Regions from separate parts of the Streptomyces sp. NPDC044064 genome, predicted to be linked through region 2. Evidence: riboswitches for the same ligand, from Rfam matches in the RefSeq annotation. Region 2 holds a riboswitch; each other region holds the start of a gene.
What was found. Region 2 has a riboswitch for cobalamin ahead of nicT (Nickel transporter NicT). Riboswitches for the same ligand answer to the same signal wherever they lie in the genome.
Positions count from the first base shown of each region.

Region 1 (3,810 bases), on a different contig from region 2:
CGGACGAAGGACCAGGCGAGCATGGTGACCGGGCCCGTGAGCATGCCCTTGACCGGTCGTGAGGTGAGGGACTGGGCGTACGCCGTCCAGCGCACGGTCATCGGCTCGGGGCGGGAGACGTCGCCGGCGAGGATCGGCGGGCGGACGTAGCGGGTGCCGTAGGACTGGACCCAGCCGTGCCGGGTGGCCAGGTATCCGGTGAGCCGTTCGGCGAAGTACTGGACCATGTCGTTGCGTTCGGCCTCGCCGTGCACGAGGACGTCCAGCCCGGTCTTCTCCTGGAAGGAGATGACCTCCTGGATCTCGGCCTGGATGCGCTCCTCGTAGCCCGCCGTGTCGATGCGGCCCGCACGCAGGTCGGCGCGCGCGGCCCGCAGATCGTCGGTCTGCGGAAAGGACCCGATGGTCGTGGTCGGGAGAAGGGGCAGGCGCAGGTGGGCGCGCTGGGCGGCGGTGCGCTCGGCGTAGGCCTGCGACCGGCGGGCGTCGGCCTCGGTGACCGCGGCGGCGCGGGCCCGCACGGCCGGGTCGTGGGTGCTGGGCGAGCCGGCACGAGACGCGAGGTCGGCCCGGTTGGCGGCCAGTTCGGCGGCGATCGTGCCGGTGCCGTGGGCGAGACCCCTGGCGAGCGTGGCGACCTCGCGCGTCTTCTGCTCGGCGAAGGCGAGCCAGCGCAGGATCTGCGGCTCGACGTCCCGCTCCACGGCGGCGTCGAGCGGGACGTGCAGCAGGGAGCAGGACGCGGCCACGTCGACCCGGCCGGCCAGCCCGAGCAGGGTGCCCAGGGTGGACAGCGACTTCTCCAGGTCGTTGACCCAGATGTTACGGCCGTCGACGACCCCCGCGACCAGGCGCCTGCCGGGCAGGCCGCCCGCCGCGGCGAGGGCGTCGAGGTTGGCGGCGGCGGCCGCGGTGAAGTCCAGGGCCAGGCCCTCCACCGGAGCCCTGGTCAGCAGCGGCAGGGCTTCGCCGAGCCGGTCGAAGTAGGAGGCGACCAGCAGCCTGGGCCGGTCGGTGAGCGTGCCGAGGGCGCGGTAGGCGCGGCCGACGGCGTCGAGTTCGGCCGGGGTGCGGTCCTGGACCAGGGCGGGCTCGTCCAGCTGGACCCACTCCGCGCCCGCGGCACGCAGATCGGCGAGGACCTCGGCGTACACCGGCAGCAGGCGGTCCAGCAGGGTGAGCGGCTCGAAGCCCGCGGGTACGCCCGGTGCGGGCTTGGCCAGCAGGAGGTAGGTGACCGGACCGACCAGCACGGGCCGGGCGGTGAGGCCCAGGGCCAGGGCTTCCGCCAGCTCGGCGACCTGCTTGGCCGCATCGGCGGCGAACACCGTGTCCGGGCCGAGTTCGGGGACCAGGTAGTGGTAGTTGGTGTCGAACCACTTGGTCATCTCCAGCGGCGCGACGTCCTGCGTGCCGCGGGCCATGGCGAAGTAGCCGTCGAGCGGGTCGGCCGCGACCGCCTCCCGGTGGCGTGCGGGGATCGCGCCGACCATGACGGTGGTGTCCAGGACGTGGTCGTAGTACGAGAAGTCGCCGGTGGGCACCTCGTCGATGCCGGCCCCGGCGAGCTGCTGCCAGTTCGTACGGCGCAGGTCGGCGGCGGTGGAGCGGAGGGCGTCGGCGGTGACGCGGCCCTTCCAGTAGCCCTCGATCGCCTTCTTCAGTTCCCGGTTCCGTCCCTGGCGGGGGTAGCCGTACACGGTGGCCCGTGCTGCGGCGGCTGCGGGCTTGGTGGTCATGGAGATCTCCTTCGCGAGATGAATCCCTGAGATCCCGGCGACGGGACGAGAGCGCGAAGGGGTGACGGAACCGGACGGGTACGGCCTCGCGCGGTGGGCGCGGTCGTCCGCCTGGTATGTACGCCGACCCGCCCTCGAGGTCACCGGGATGTCCACGCACGAGTGCTTCGGGCGCGGGCAGTTGGCAGGTCTTCGGACTCGCGGGCACGTCTCGTCGTACGAAGTCGTACGAGACACCTACTGGCCGTCGCTTCCCAGGCCCTCCTCGGGCCCAGTGCGTATGACGGCGGTCGTTCCCGCTCACCGCTGCGGGGCAGTCCCGGATTCCCACCGGGTTCCCTCTTGCGACGCATCCCGCCTGGCGGACGGGGCGAACCAGCTGCGTCGGCCAGCCTACGGGGTCGTCGTGCGATACGGGAGCGGGACGTCCGTCATCCGGACGATGAGGCGTGACACGTCGGGCCGGGCGTCCCCGCTCATGCGCCGGCCCCCGTGCGGCGCACGAGGTGGCGGGTGTAGGCGTCCGGAGTGAAGAACAGTGGCAACTCGCCGAGCAGCGCCGTCCGTTCGAAGAGGGCGCGGACCTCTTCGACGGGGCCCAGGGATACTCGGAGCCGAGCGCCACGATCTCGTCGTCGAGCAGCCGCAGGACCGTCTCCCGGTCGATCACCCGGTGGCGCAGCCACTGCCAGATCTGCACGCGGGCGATCTCGGCGGTGGCCGCGTCCGCCATGAGGCCGTACAGGGCGACGGCTCCTCGGCCGCGCAGCCAGGCGGCGAAGTAGCGCACGGCGACGGCGACATCGGTGCGGATGCGCTCGTCGGTCGGAGGGCCGCTGATGCGGCGCACCGTCAGCAGGTCGGCCGCCCGCACGTGCACGTCGTCCCGTGTCCGGTCGATCTGGTGGGGCCGATCGCCGAGAACACCGTCGAACACCTCGCGGCAGACGGGCACGAGTCCGGGGTGGGCGACCCAGGAGCCGTCGAAACCGTCCGCGGCCTCGCGCTCCTTGTCCAGCCGGACCTCGGCGAGTGCGGCCCGGTGGGCGGTCGGGTCCTTGTCCGGCACCTGTGCGGCCATGCCGCCGATGGCGTGGGCACCGCGCCGGTGGCAGGTGCGCACGAGCAGCTCGGTGCAGGCGCGCAGGAAGGGGGCGGTCATCGTGACCTCGGCGCGATCGGGCAGGAGGAAGTCGGTGCGGTGGCCGAATGTCTTGATCAGGCTGAACAGGTAGTCCCAGCGGCCCGCGTTGAGACCGGAGCTGTGCTCGCGCAGCTCGTGGAGGATCTCCTCCATCTCGAACGCGGCAGTGATCGTTTCGATCAGGACCGTGGCGCGGATCGTGCCGCGGGGGATGCCGAGCAGGTCCTGGGCGGTGACGAAGATGTCGTTCCACAGCCGGGCTTCGTAACGGTTCTCCAGCTTGGGGAGGTAGAAGTACGGGCCGTACCCGGCGTCGATCTGCCGCTGGGCGCAGTGGAAGAAGTACAGGCCGAAGTCGACCAGCGCCGCGGGCACGGGACGGCCGTCGTACTCCAGGTGCTCCTCGTCGAGGTGCCAGCCGCGCGGCCGGACCACGATGGTGGCGAGCTGGTCGCCGAGCCGGTACTCCTTGCCTTCGGGTGCGGTGAAGTCGATGCGGCGCTCGATGGCGTCGAGCAGGTTGAGCTGGCCGCCGATCACGTTGTTCCAGGTGGGAGCGGTGGCATCCGCGAAGTCAGCCATCCAGGCACTGGCCCCGGAGTTGAGGGCGTCGACCGTCGTCCGGCGGTCCGGTGGGCCGGTGATCTCGACGCGGCGGTCGGTGAGACCGGGGGCGGGCGGTGCGACGCGCCAGGCCGGGTCGGCGCGGACGGCTGAGGTGACCATCGGGAAGTCGAGCGGGGAGCCGGATGCCAGCCGCAGGAGCTGCCGGCGGCGTTCCCTCATCAGGTCCGTCCGGCGGGTGCCGAAGGCTGCGGCCAGGCGGCCCACGAAGTCCAGGGCGGCGGGCGTGAGGATCTCGTCGTGGCGGTCCCCGAGGGGCGCGAGAACGCGGACGTGGTGGGTCAGGGCGCTGGTGGACATCGC
Region 1 is NZ_JBWKFN010000001.1:630,447-634,256, reverse strand. Features, by position in the region: gene metE (5-methyltetrahydropteroyltriglutamate--homocysteine S-methyltransferase) at 1-1,739, opposite strand, end outside; cobalamin riboswitch at 1,918-2,121, opposite strand; partial or broken gene aceB (malate synthase A) at 2,216-3,807, opposite strand.
Region 1: it holds a riboswitch for cobalamin, as region 2 does, so the genes downstream of both, metE (5-methyltetrahydropteroyltriglutamate--homocysteine S-methyltransferase) here and nicT (Nickel transporter NicT) in region 2, are expected to answer to the same signal.

Region 2 (3,810 bases):
CACCGGCGGCAACGGCGGCGGCTCCGGAGGGGCTTCACCCGCCCCCAGCCCGACCGTGGGCTAGGCCAGCCACGCCGTGGTGTCCGGCGGGAGAACGCCCGGCTCCGGGAGCGGGGTGCTGACGAGCAGCACCTCGCCCGGGGGCAGTCGTACCGGCTCCGCGGTGAGGTTGGTGACACAGCGCCAGGTCTCGGTGCGGGCGAAGTCCAGCACCCCGGCAGGGGCACCGGGCGTCCAGGTCAGCGTCTCGCCCTCCAGCAGCTTGCGGCGCAGCCTGAGTGCGGCGCGGTACAGCTCCAGGGTGGAGCCCTCGGCACCGGACTGGGCCTCGACGGCGTATGCCGCGAAGGACGCCGGCTGCGGCAGCCAGGCGACCCCGGACCCGAAGCCGTACGAGGGTCCGGTCGTCGTCCACGGCAGCGGCACCCGGCAGCCGTCGCGGCCCTTGCGGGCATGGCCCGTCTGCTCCCAGACCGGGTCCTGCAACGCCTCGGCGGGCAGCTCGGCGACCTCGGGCAGGCCTAGTTCCTCGCCCTGGTAGACGTACGACGATCCGGGCAGCGCCAGCATCAGCAGGGTCGCGGCCCGGGCCCGGCGCAGGCCCGCCGCCCGTTCGGCCGGCGGCGCCGCGCCGCCGGACAGCAGCCAGGCGTTCTCGTCGGTGCCCGGCGGGAGCACGAGGCGCGAGGCGTGGCGGACGACGTCGTGGTTGGAGAGCACCCAGGTGGCGGAGGCACCGGCGGCCCGGGCCGTCGCCAGTGAGCCGGTGATGACCTGACGGAGTTCGTCCGCGTCCCACCCTGCCTGCAGATACTCGAAGTTGAAGGCCTGGCCGAGTTCGTCCGGGCGGGCGTACAGCGCGCGGCGCGCGTCCGGGACCCAGGCCTCGGCGACCGCGGTGCGCGGCGGGCTGTAGGTGTCGAGGATCTTGCGCCAGTCGCGGTAGATCTCATGGACCTCGTCACGGTCCCAGTAGGGGTGGGTGCCGGGTTCCATCCGCTGCAGGGCCTCCTCGCCCGCGGCGCCCAGACCGCCCAGGTCCCGAAGCGGGTCGGTCAGGTCCTTGGCCAGGCCGTGGGCGACGTCGACGCGGAAGCCGTCGACGCCCCGGTCGGACCAGAAGCGCAGGGTGGTGCGGAAGTCGGCGCGGACCTCCTCGTTCTCCCAGTTCAGGTCGGGCTGTTCGGGCGCGAACAGATGCAGGTACCAGTCGCCGTCGGGGACACGTCGCCAGGCGCTGCCACCGAACACCGACTGCCAGTCGGTGGGCGGGAGTTCACCGGTATCGCCGCGGCCGGGGCGGAAGACGTAGCGTTCGCGGGCCGCGGATCCGGATCCGGCCCGCAGAGCCTCCTGGAACCAGGGGTGCAGGTGCGAGGTGTGGTTCGGGACGATGTCCACGACGACCTTCAGACCGAGCCGGTGGGCCTCGGCGGTCAGCGCGTCGAAGTCGTCGAGGGTGCCGAGGCGCGGGTCGACGTCCCGGTGATCGGCGACGTCGTAGCCGCCGTCGGCGAGTTCGGAGGGGTAGAAGGGGCTGAGCCACAGGGCGTCCACGCCGAGCGTGGCGAGGTGGTCCAGACGCTCGGTGACGCCCCTGAGGTCACCGAGGCCGTCGCCGTCGGCGTCGGCGAAGCTGCGCGGATAGACCTGGTAGATGACGGCCTGGCGCCACCAGTCGGGATTCCTGGAGGAGAGGTCTGGCATACACGGACTCTGTCCACATTGCCCGGAAACGGAACCTCGGCTGTTCGTCCGCCCGGCCGTGTGATCTTCAATACCAGGACAGCTGTGCGGCTTTGCAGGCAAAAGGATCGCCGCCTACGGTGAACGGGCCGTGGTGCTCGGGAAGTCGATGCAAGGTCGACGCGGCCCTCGCCACTGTGATCGGGGAGTTCCCGTTCCGTCCGGCAGCCGCCGGGCCACTGGTCGCAGGACCGGGAAGGCAGGAACGGCGAACGCATGACCCTAAGCCAGGAGACCGGCCACGGCATCTCACGAAGTGATCCACGAGGTGCTGGAGCGTGAACCCGATGGCCGGGATGCCCGATGCCGCTTTCCGCTGGCGACGCGAGGACACGATCAGGACGGCGGGGCTGCTGGCGGTCGTCGCCGCCCTGCACGTCGTCGCGTTCGGCGTGCTCTTCCTGCTCGTCGCTCCCGGGCACTACAAGGTCGGCCGGGACGTCTTCGGCGTCGGCCTCGGCATCACCGCCTACACCCTCGGCATGCGGCATGCCTTCGACGCCGACCACATCGCCGCGATCGACAACACCACCCGCAAGCTGATGGCCGACGGCAGGCGGCCGGTGTCGGTGGGCTTCTGGTTCGCGCTGGGCCACTCCAGCGTCGTGGTGGTGCTGGCCGCGCTGATCGCCGGCGGCACCCGGCTCGCGGGCAAGGTCATGAACGAGCACTCGCGCACCCACCAGGTGCTCGGCTTCCTCGGCACGACCGTCTCGGGCACCTTCCTCTACCTCATCGCCGCCCTCAACCTGGTCGCCCTGGCCGGCATCCTGAGGGTCTTCAGGGCCATGCGGGCGGGGACGTACGACGAGAAGGAGCTCGAACAGCACCTGGATTCCCGGGGCTTCATGAACCGCATCCTCGGCCGCCTCACCAGGTCGATCAGCCGCCCCGGGCAGATGTACCCGCTGGGCTTCCTCTTCGGGCTCGGCTTCGACACGGCCACCGAGGTCACACTGATGGTCATGGCGGGCTCGGGAGCCGCGGCGGGCCTGCCCTGGTACGCGGTCCTCTGCCTCCCCCTCCTCTTCGCCGCCGGGATGAGCCTGTTCGACACCCTCGACGGCACGTTCATGAACTTCGCCTACCAGTGGGCGTTCTCCAACCCCGTCCGCAAGGTCTTCTACAACCTCACCATCACCGGCCTGTCCATCGCCGTCGCCCTCTTCATCGGCACGATCGAGCTGGTCGGCGTCGTGCACGACAAGTTCGCCCTGACCGACGCCGTCACCGGCTGGATCGCCGGGATCGACCTGGACAGCGTCGGCTACCTCATCGTGGGCCTGTTCGTGGTGGTGTGGGCGGCGGCGCTGGCGTACTGGCGGTACGCGCGGGTGGAGGAACGGTGGGCGGCCCGGGTGCCGGCGGCCTCCGACTGAGGCCGGACGTCCCGCCGGCCCGGCCGGTGTCCGCCCCGCCGGACCTGCCCTAGCGGCGCGCCACCGTCTCCAGGTACAGCTTCACGTACCGCTCCACGTCCACCGCCAACGCCACGTCCACCAGCGCCTGTTCGCGTGCACCGCCGTGGATCTCGGACTCGCCGGGACGGGCGCGGCGGTCGACGATCGTCTGACCGCGGGTCGGGCCGGGGGCCAGGCTGACCTCGACGGGCAGCAGCCGGGTGGTGATGCCGGCCGGGTCCGCGACCGCGCACACCGCGCCCGCGTCACCGAGCCCGCCGGCCGGGTCGTCGCCGTCGGGGTCGGGTGCGGACGGGCGGTGGGCCAGCAGCTCACCGGCCAGCCGGGTGCCCGGCTCCCTGCTCTCCCGCAGCCGCCGTACGTCCGTGCCCGGTACGACGACCTGGGTGAACACGTCGAGTCCGTACATGGTGATCGGCACCCCCGCGGTGAGCAGGACCGCCGCCGCCTCCGGGTCGTGCCAGACGTTGAACTCGGCGACCGGCGTGGCGTTCCCGGTGGCGACCGCGCCGCCCATGAACACGATCCGCTCGATGTTCCGGGTCACCTCCGGATGGGTGCGCAGCAGGAGCGCGATGTTGGTGAGCGGTGCGGTCGGGATCAGGGTGACCGGCGTCGGGGAGCCCAGGATCTCGCGGTACAG
Region 2 is NZ_JBWKFN010000004.1:97,977-101,786, forward strand. Features, by position in the region: gene AC07DS_RS08130 (DUF4142 domain-containing protein) at 1-64, shown strand, start outside; gene AC07DS_RS08135 (glycoside hydrolase family 13 protein) at 61-1,707, opposite strand; cobalamin riboswitch at 1,822-2,004, shown strand; gene nicT (Nickel transporter NicT) at 2,034-3,125, shown strand; gene AC07DS_RS08145 (nucleoside hydrolase) at 3,175-3,810, opposite strand, start outside.

Region 3 (3,810 bases), on a different contig from region 2:
GAGACCTGCGGCTCGATGCACTCGTACACGCCCGCGATGGACGCGATGGTGGCGGTCGGGGCGATCGCCAGCAGCAGCGAGTTGCGCATGCCGACCTCGGCGATCCGCTCGCGCAGGGCCGCCCAGCGCTCGGGCCAGGTCAGTTCGGCGTCGTAGTGGTCGGGGTGCAGGACACCGCGGGCGGTGCGGGTCTTCTCCCAGGCCGGCAGCGCGCCGTTGCGCTCGGCCAGGTCGGCGGAGGCCTCGTACGCGGCGAGCATGATCCGCTCGGCGATCCGCGTCGACAGGGCCTTGGCCTCGGCGGAGTCGAAGGGCAGGCGCAGCTTGAAGAAGACGTCCTGCAGACCCATCGCGCCCAGGCCCACCGGACGCCACTTGGCGTTGGAGCGGCCCGCCTGCTCGGTCGGGTAGAAGTTGATGTCGACGACGCGGTCGAGGAAGGTGACGGCCGTGCGGACGGTCTCGTCGAGGCGCTCCCAGTCGATGTCCCCGTCCCGCACGAAGGCACCGAGGTTGACCGAACCCAGGTTGCAGACCGCCGTCTCGCCGTCGTCGGTGACCTCCAGGATCTCCGTGCAGAGGTTCGAGGAGTGGACGACGTGGCCCGCCTCGGCCGTCTGGTTGGCGGTGCGGTTGGCGGCGTCCTTGAAGGTCATCCAGCCGTTGCCGGTCTGCGCGAGGGTGCGCATCATGCGGCCGTACAGGTCGCGGGCCGGGATGGTCTTCTTCGCGAGCCCGTTCGCCTCCGCCTTGCGGTACGCGGCGTCGAACTCCTCGCCCCACAGGTCGACCAGCTCCGGCACGTCCGCCGGGGAGAACAGCGACCACTGCTCGTCGGCGTTCACCCGGCGCATGAACTCGTCCGGGATCCAGTGCGCGAGGTTGAGGTTGTGCGTACGGCGCGCGTCCTCGCCGGTGTTGTCGCGCAGCTCCAGGAACTCCTCGATGTCGGAGTGCCAGGTCTCCAGGTACACCGCGGCCGCGCCCTTGCGCCGGCCGCCCTGGTTCACGGCGGCCACCGAGGCGTCCAGGGTCTTCAGGAACGGGACGATGCCGTTGGAGTGTCCGTTGGTGCCGCGGATCAGCGAACCGCGGCTGCGGATCCGGGAGTACGACAGACCGATGCCGCCGGCGTGCTTGGAGAGGCGGGCGACCTGGTGGTAGCGGTCGTAGATGGAGTCCAGCTCGTCCAGCGGTGAGTCGAGGAGGTAGCAGGACGACATCTGCGGGTGCCGCGTGCCGGAGTTGAAGAGCGTGGGGGAGGAGGGCAGGTAGTCGAGGCGGCTCATGAGCCCGTAGAGCGCGGCGACTTCGTCGGCGGAGCGGGTCGTGTCGTCCTCGGCGAGACCAGCGGCGACGCGCAGCATGAAGTGCTGGGGCGTCTCGATCACCTTGCGGGTGATGGGGTGGCGCAGCAGGTAGCGGCTGTGCAGGGTGCGCAGACCGAAGTAGCCGAAGCGGTCGTCGCCGGCCGCGTCGATCAGCGTGTCGAGACGCGCGGCGTGCAGTCGTACGAACTCCGCCGTGCGGTCGGCGACCAGGCCCTCGCGGTGGCCCACGGCGACGGACTCGGTGAAGGACGTCACGCCCTGCGAGGCGGCCTCGGCGCGGATCGAGATGGTCAGCAGCCGGGCGGCCAGCCGGGAGTAGGCAGGGTCCTCGGAGATGAGGCCGGCGGCCGCCTCCGTGGCCAGCTCGCGCAACTCCGCCTCGTCGGCCCGGGCGGAACGGCCCCGCAGCGCGGCCGCGGCGACCCGGCCGGGGTCGGCGTCGGGGAGGTCGGCGGTCAGCTCGGTCAGGGTCCGCAGCAGCGCGGCACCGGGACCGTCGGTCTCCACCGGTGCTGCGGTCGCCTGGACGGCTGAAGCCGGGTCGGCTGGCGCGATGGTCACGTGGGGCTCTCCCTCGCTCGGCACAGGGCCTGGCGGAGGGCGGGGGGCAGCACGAGCGCGCACGGCGTCGCGTCCACCGGCCCACTCCACGAGGCCCGGACGTCTCAAGGCACCCGGACCGGACGGCCGGGCGCGCGCTGCCGGCAGGTCCTCGGACTGAACGGGCGTGCGGATACACGCAAGTACACCGTTGCGGGACAGTTCCGGATTCGCACCGGATTCCCCTGCGGCGACAGCGAGGATGAGCATACATCTAGTGCCGGGTTGTGGTGTCACCCCCAGATGTTGTGTCTGCTGCGTGTTGTGGCGGCTTCAGAGGGTCAACAGCGGGCCGCCGTGGTGCTTGTTGCCGGCGGCCCGCTGCGGGTGGATCGTGGTTGCTCGCGCCCCCTTCGGGGCGCCTCTCAGTGCCCGGCGCCCGCCGTGGCCGGGGGGAGTTCCACCTGAACTCCCGCGTCGCCCGCGTCCGCCGTGTAGTCCGCGGGGCTCGTCTCGTCGAGGCCCTCAGGGGCCTTGAGAGCCTTCAGGACGAAGGTCAGGACCACCGTGACGGCGACGTTCAGGACGAAGGCCGTGAGGCCGATGTAGCCGATCTCACCGATACCCGGGATCTCCTTGGCGGAGCCGCCGAAGTGCTTCTGGGTCGGCGAGGCCACGCCGTACGCGGCGGCGGTGCCGTAGACCATGCCGACCGCCCAGCCGGCGAGCAGCGCCCAGCGGTGGAACCAGCGCGTGAACAGGCCGCCGACCAGGGACGGGAAGGTCTGCAGGATCCAGATGCCGCCCAGCAGCTGGAAGTTGATGGCGACCGTCTTGTCCATGGTGAGGACGAAGACCAGGGCGCCGACCTTCACCAGCAGCGACACGAGCTTGGAGACCTGGGCCTCCTGCCTCGGCGTGGCGTCCGGCCTGATGAAGTCCTTGTAGATGTTGCGGGTGAAGAGGTTCGCCGCCGCGATGGACATGATGGCCGCGGGCACCAGGGCGCCGATGCCGATCGCCGCGAAGGCGACGCCCGCGAACCAGTCCGGGAACATGTCCTCGAACAGCTGCGGAATCGCCAACTGCCCGTTGGTGACGTTCACCCCGGCCGCGATCGCCATGAAGCCGAGCAGCGCGAGCAGGCCCAGCATCAGCGAGTACAGCGGCAGGATCGTGGTGTTGCGCCGGATCACCTCACGGCTCCTGGACGAGAGCGTCGCGGTGATCGAGTGCGGGTACATGAACAGCGCGAGCGCCGAACCGAGCGCCAGCGTGGCATACGTCCACTGGCCCGCGGGGGCGGGGACGAGCCCGCCCGCACCCGCCTTCGTGAACTTCTCGCCGGCCTTGGCGAAGATGTCGTCGAACCCGCCCAGCTTGATCGGGATGTAGATGATCGCCACCGCGATGACGATGTAGATCAGCGTGTCCTTGACGAACGCGATCAGCGCGGGCGCGCGCAGGCCCGACGAGTACGTGTAGGCGGCCAGCACACCGAAGGCGATGAGCAGCGGGAGGTCCTTCACGAACCAGTTGGTGTTCTCGCCGCCGCCGACGCCCATCACGTCCAGCACCGCCTGGATGCCGACGAGCTGGAGCGCGATGTACGGCATCGTCGCGAGGATGCCGGTGAGCGCCACGGCCAGCGACAGGCCCTTGGAGCCGAAGCGGCCGCGCACGAAGTCCGAGGTCGTCACATAGCCGTGCTTGTGCGAGACCGACCACAGGCGGGGCAGGAACGTGAAGATCAGCGGGTAGACCAGGATGGTGTACGGCACGGCGAAGAAACCGGCCGCGCCCGCCGTGTAGATCGCCGCCGGCACGGCGACGAAGGTGTACGCCGTGTACAGGTCGCCGCCGAGCAGGAACCAGGTGACCCAGGTACCGAACGACCGTCCGCCCAGGCCCCATTCGTCCAGGGAGTGCTCGTCGTCGG
Region 3 is NZ_JBWKFN010000010.1:191,453-195,262, forward strand. Features, by position in the region: gene AC07DS_RS18485 (ribonucleoside-diphosphate reductase subunit alpha) at 1-1,892, opposite strand, end outside; cobalamin riboswitch at 2,018-2,141, opposite strand; gene mctP (monocarboxylate uptake permease MctP) at 2,297-3,810, opposite strand, start outside.
Region 3: it holds a riboswitch for cobalamin, as region 2 does, so the genes downstream of both, AC07DS_RS18485 (ribonucleoside-diphosphate reductase subunit alpha) here and nicT (Nickel transporter NicT) in region 2, are expected to answer to the same signal.

Region 4 (3,810 bases), on a different contig from region 2:
AGCGCCCGGACCGTACCCCGGGTCCCAGGGATCACCACGAGGTCGGCGTCCGCCAGCTCCTCCGGCCGGTCCACGAACCGCACGACGACGCCCGGTTCGGCGGCCAGCGAGTCCACGTCCGTGAAGTTGGACATGAGCGGGACCGCGCAGACGGCGACCCGCAGCACGTCCTCGCCGACGGGCGGGGCGGTGTTCGACTCCCGCACGGTTCCGCGCAGGGAGACACGGAGCCCGTCCTCCTCGTCGATGCCGAGCCCGTGCCGGAACGGCAGCACGCCGTAGGTGTGCCGCCCGGTGAGCCCGTGCAGCATGTCCAACCCCGGCTCCAGCAGGCCGACATCACCCCGGAACTTGTTGACCAGGAACCCGGCGACCAGCTCCTGGTCCTCCCGGGACAGCAGCGCGACGGTCCCGAAGAAGGAGGCGAACACGCCTCCGCGGTCGATGTCGCCCACCACCAGCACGGGCAGCCGCGCGTTGCGCGCGATCCCCATGTTCACGATGTCGGTGCGCCGCAGATTGATCTCCGCGGGCGAACCGGCCCCCTCACAGATCACCGCGTCATACGTGCCCCGCAACTCGGCAAGACAGTCCAGCACCGTGCCGAGCAGCCGCTGCTGGCGCCCCCCGTGGTACCCGCGCGCGCTCAGCTCGCCCACCGGCTTGCCGAGCAGCACGACCTGGCTGCTCTGCTCGCCACCGGGCTTGAGCAGCACGGGATTCATCAGCGCGGTCGGCTCGACACGGCAGGCCTGGGCCTGCATGGCCTGAGCCCGTCCGATCTCGGCGCCCTCCCGGGTCACGAACGAGTTGAGGGACATGTTCTGCGCCTTGAACGGCGCGACCTTGACGCCCCGGCGCACCAGCCACCGGCAGATACCTGCCGTCACGACGCTCTTGCCGGCGTCGGAGGTGGTGCCGGCCACGAGGAGACCACCGTTCACTTCCCACGTCCCTTCACGATTCGGCGCGCGGCGACCGTGACGCCGAGCGCGAGCAGGCCGACCCGGCGGGAGAGCCGTACGGCCCGGTCGATGTCGGTGACCCGGACGGCCCGCCCGGTGTCCCCGTTGAGCAGGGGCCGGTGTTCGACGCGCCCGCCGTAGGAGAGCGTCCCGCCCAGCCGCACGCCGAGGGCACCCGCGAACGAGGCCTCGACGGGCCCGGCGTTGGGACTCGGGTGCCTGCGGGCGTCGGCCCGCCAGGCCCGCACGGCGCCGCGGGGGTCCGGTCCGGCAGCGGCGGCGAGCACGGCGGTCAGCCGCGCCCCCGGCCAGCCGGCGAGGTCGTCGAGCCGGGCGGAGGCCCAGCCGTAGCGCCGGAAGCGGACCGACCTGTGGCCCACCATCGCGTCCAGGGTGTTGACGGCCCGGAACCCGAGCAGCCCCGGTACCCCGCCCACGGCACCCCAGACGAGCGCGCCCACGACGGCGTCCGACGTGTTCTCGGCGACGGACTCGACCACGGCCCGGGCGATCCCGTCGGCGTCGAGGGCCTGCGGGTCCCGTCCGCACAGATGCGGCAGCCGCGCCCGGGCCGCCTCGACGTCCCCGGCCTCCAGCGCACGCCCGACGGTCCGTGCCTCCCGGGCGAGCGAAGTACCCCCGACCACGGCCCAGGTGGCGGCGGCGGTCAGCGCGACGGAAGCGACGGGGGAACGGCGCACGGCTCGCTCGGCCACGGCCCCCAGCGCGACGGCGCCTCCGGCGCACACGGCGGTGTGCAGCGCACCCCAGCCGCGGTGGTCGTGCCACAGCGCGCGCTCCACGGCGGCGGCAGCCCGCCCGAACGCGGCGACCGGATGCCCACGGCGCGGATCACCGAGGACCAGGTCGCCGACGAGGCCGGCGGCGGCGCCGTACGCGTAGAAGCGATCGGCACCCATCGGCTCAGCCGGCCGTGGGGGCAGGCAGGGCCTGGTTACTGAACCTCAATCGGCAGCCGCGCATGGCGATATGTCCTCACTCAGGGTGTCCACGCCCTGGTTCGACTAGACCGGCGGTGAGAGTTCCTGGCTCCCGGGGGTGTTCTTCCCCGGTGACAGTGGCGGGACCGCGCCGGATTCGCACCGGCTTCCTCTCTGCCGCCGTACATGGCCCGGGCAGTCCACCACGCGCCCGGAAGGGCCGTCAACTTGCCTTTGACCTGGGATGCCGGACTGTGCTGAGGCCCACATCGCCGGCACGCCGGGCGGCACCGCGAGGCCGGGTCGCGGTGAATTCAGTTCCCTCGGGCGGCAATCGGGGATCCCGCCCGTGCTCACGGACCGTCACCACCCGCACGGGTGCATAGGTCTTGTACGGGGTCCAACGGTCATCGGAGGGGACACACCGTGGCGTACATGGGCGAGATGCTGCCGGGCGACGGCCGGGTGGTGCTGCCGGAGCCTGCGGACATGCGGACATGCGTCCGCCCTGTCGTTCCCGCTGAAGCGGTACCGACAGGGCGGACGATGTGGACTACGGCGTCAGGGCTTCGCCACGATCAGATAGATCCCGTACGCCACCGCAGCGGCACAGGCCGCGAAGCACACGTACGCACCGGTCACGGCCAGCGCGGCGGACCCGCCCTGCTCCGTGGCCTTCTCGCGGCGCGACAGGCCGTTGACGCCGAGGGTGAACAGGGCCACCAGGCCCACCGTGAACGCGAGGCTGACGCCGAAGACGGAGCCGAGGGCCGCCCAGTCGATCTTCATGGGGATGCTTCCTTCAGTTTCCGGGCGGTCAGACTGCGGCGGCCGGCGGAGCCGCCGGAGCCGGTTCGGTGGTGGCCTGAGCCGGGATCGTGGCCGACAGGTCCTCGGCGACCGTGCCCGTGGGCGGCGGGATCACCGCGGCGATGGCGGTGGTCACCACACCGGCCGGCTCCACCGTGTCGTCGACGACGTTGGTGTGGTCGACGACCTCGCGGCGGGAGATCTTCCAGATCGCGGCGCTGGCGCCGACCAGGAAGACGGCGACGGCCGCGGTGCCCCAGTCACCCAGGTCCGTGACGGACTCGGCGCCCGCGCCGACCAGCGCGGCGGCCGGCAGGGTCAGCGCCCAGGCGATGAACATGCGGGTCGCGGTGGACCAGCGGACCACACCGCCCCTGCGGCCCAGACCAGCGCCCATCACCGAGCCGGAGACGACGTGGGTGGTGGAGAGGGAGAAGCCGAGGTGCGAGGAGGCCAGGATGGCCGTGGCCGCGCTGGTCTGGGCGGCGAAGCCCTGTCGCGGCTCGAGGTCGGTCAGGCCCTTGCCCATGGTGCGGATGATGCGCCAGCCGCCGATGTAGGTGCCGAGCGCGATGGCCAGACCCGCGGAGAGGATGACCCAGGTGGGAGGGTTGGAGCCGGGGGCGATGGCACCGCCCGCGATGAGGGCGAGGGTGATGATGCCCATCGTCTTCTGCGCGTCGTTGGTGCCGTGGGCGAGGGAGACCAGACCGGCGGAGGCGATCTGACCGGCGCGGTAGCCCTTGCGGGTGGCCTCGCCCTCGGCGTTCTTGCCGATGCCGTAGGAGAAGCGGGTGGCCAGCATCGCGGCGAGACCCGCGACGATCGGCGCGGCGACCGCCGGGAGCAGCACCTTGGTGACCAGTACGTCACTGTGGACGGCACCGAAGCCCGCGGAGGCGACGGTGGCGCCGATCAGGCCGCCCATCAGGGCGTGCGAGGAGCTGGACGGCAGTCCCACCAGCCAGGTCAGCAGGTTCCAGAGGATCGCGCCGACCAGGGCGGCGAATATGACCTCGGGACGGATGCCGTTCTCATCGACAAGGCCCTTGGAGATCGTGTTGGCGACCTCCACGGAGAGGAAAGCGCCTACA
Region 4 is NZ_JBWKFN010000019.1:121,179-124,988, forward strand. Features, by position in the region: gene AC07DS_RS28845 (cobyric acid synthase) at 1-944, opposite strand, end outside; gene AC07DS_RS28850 (cobalamin biosynthesis protein) at 941-1,885, opposite strand; cobalamin riboswitch at 1,987-2,126, opposite strand; gene AC07DS_RS28855 (hypothetical protein) at 2,468-2,695, opposite strand; gene AC07DS_RS28860 (inorganic phosphate transporter) at 2,724-3,810, opposite strand, start outside.
Region 4: it holds a riboswitch for cobalamin, as region 2 does, so the genes downstream of both, AC07DS_RS28850 (cobalamin biosynthesis protein) here and nicT (Nickel transporter NicT) in region 2, are expected to answer to the same signal.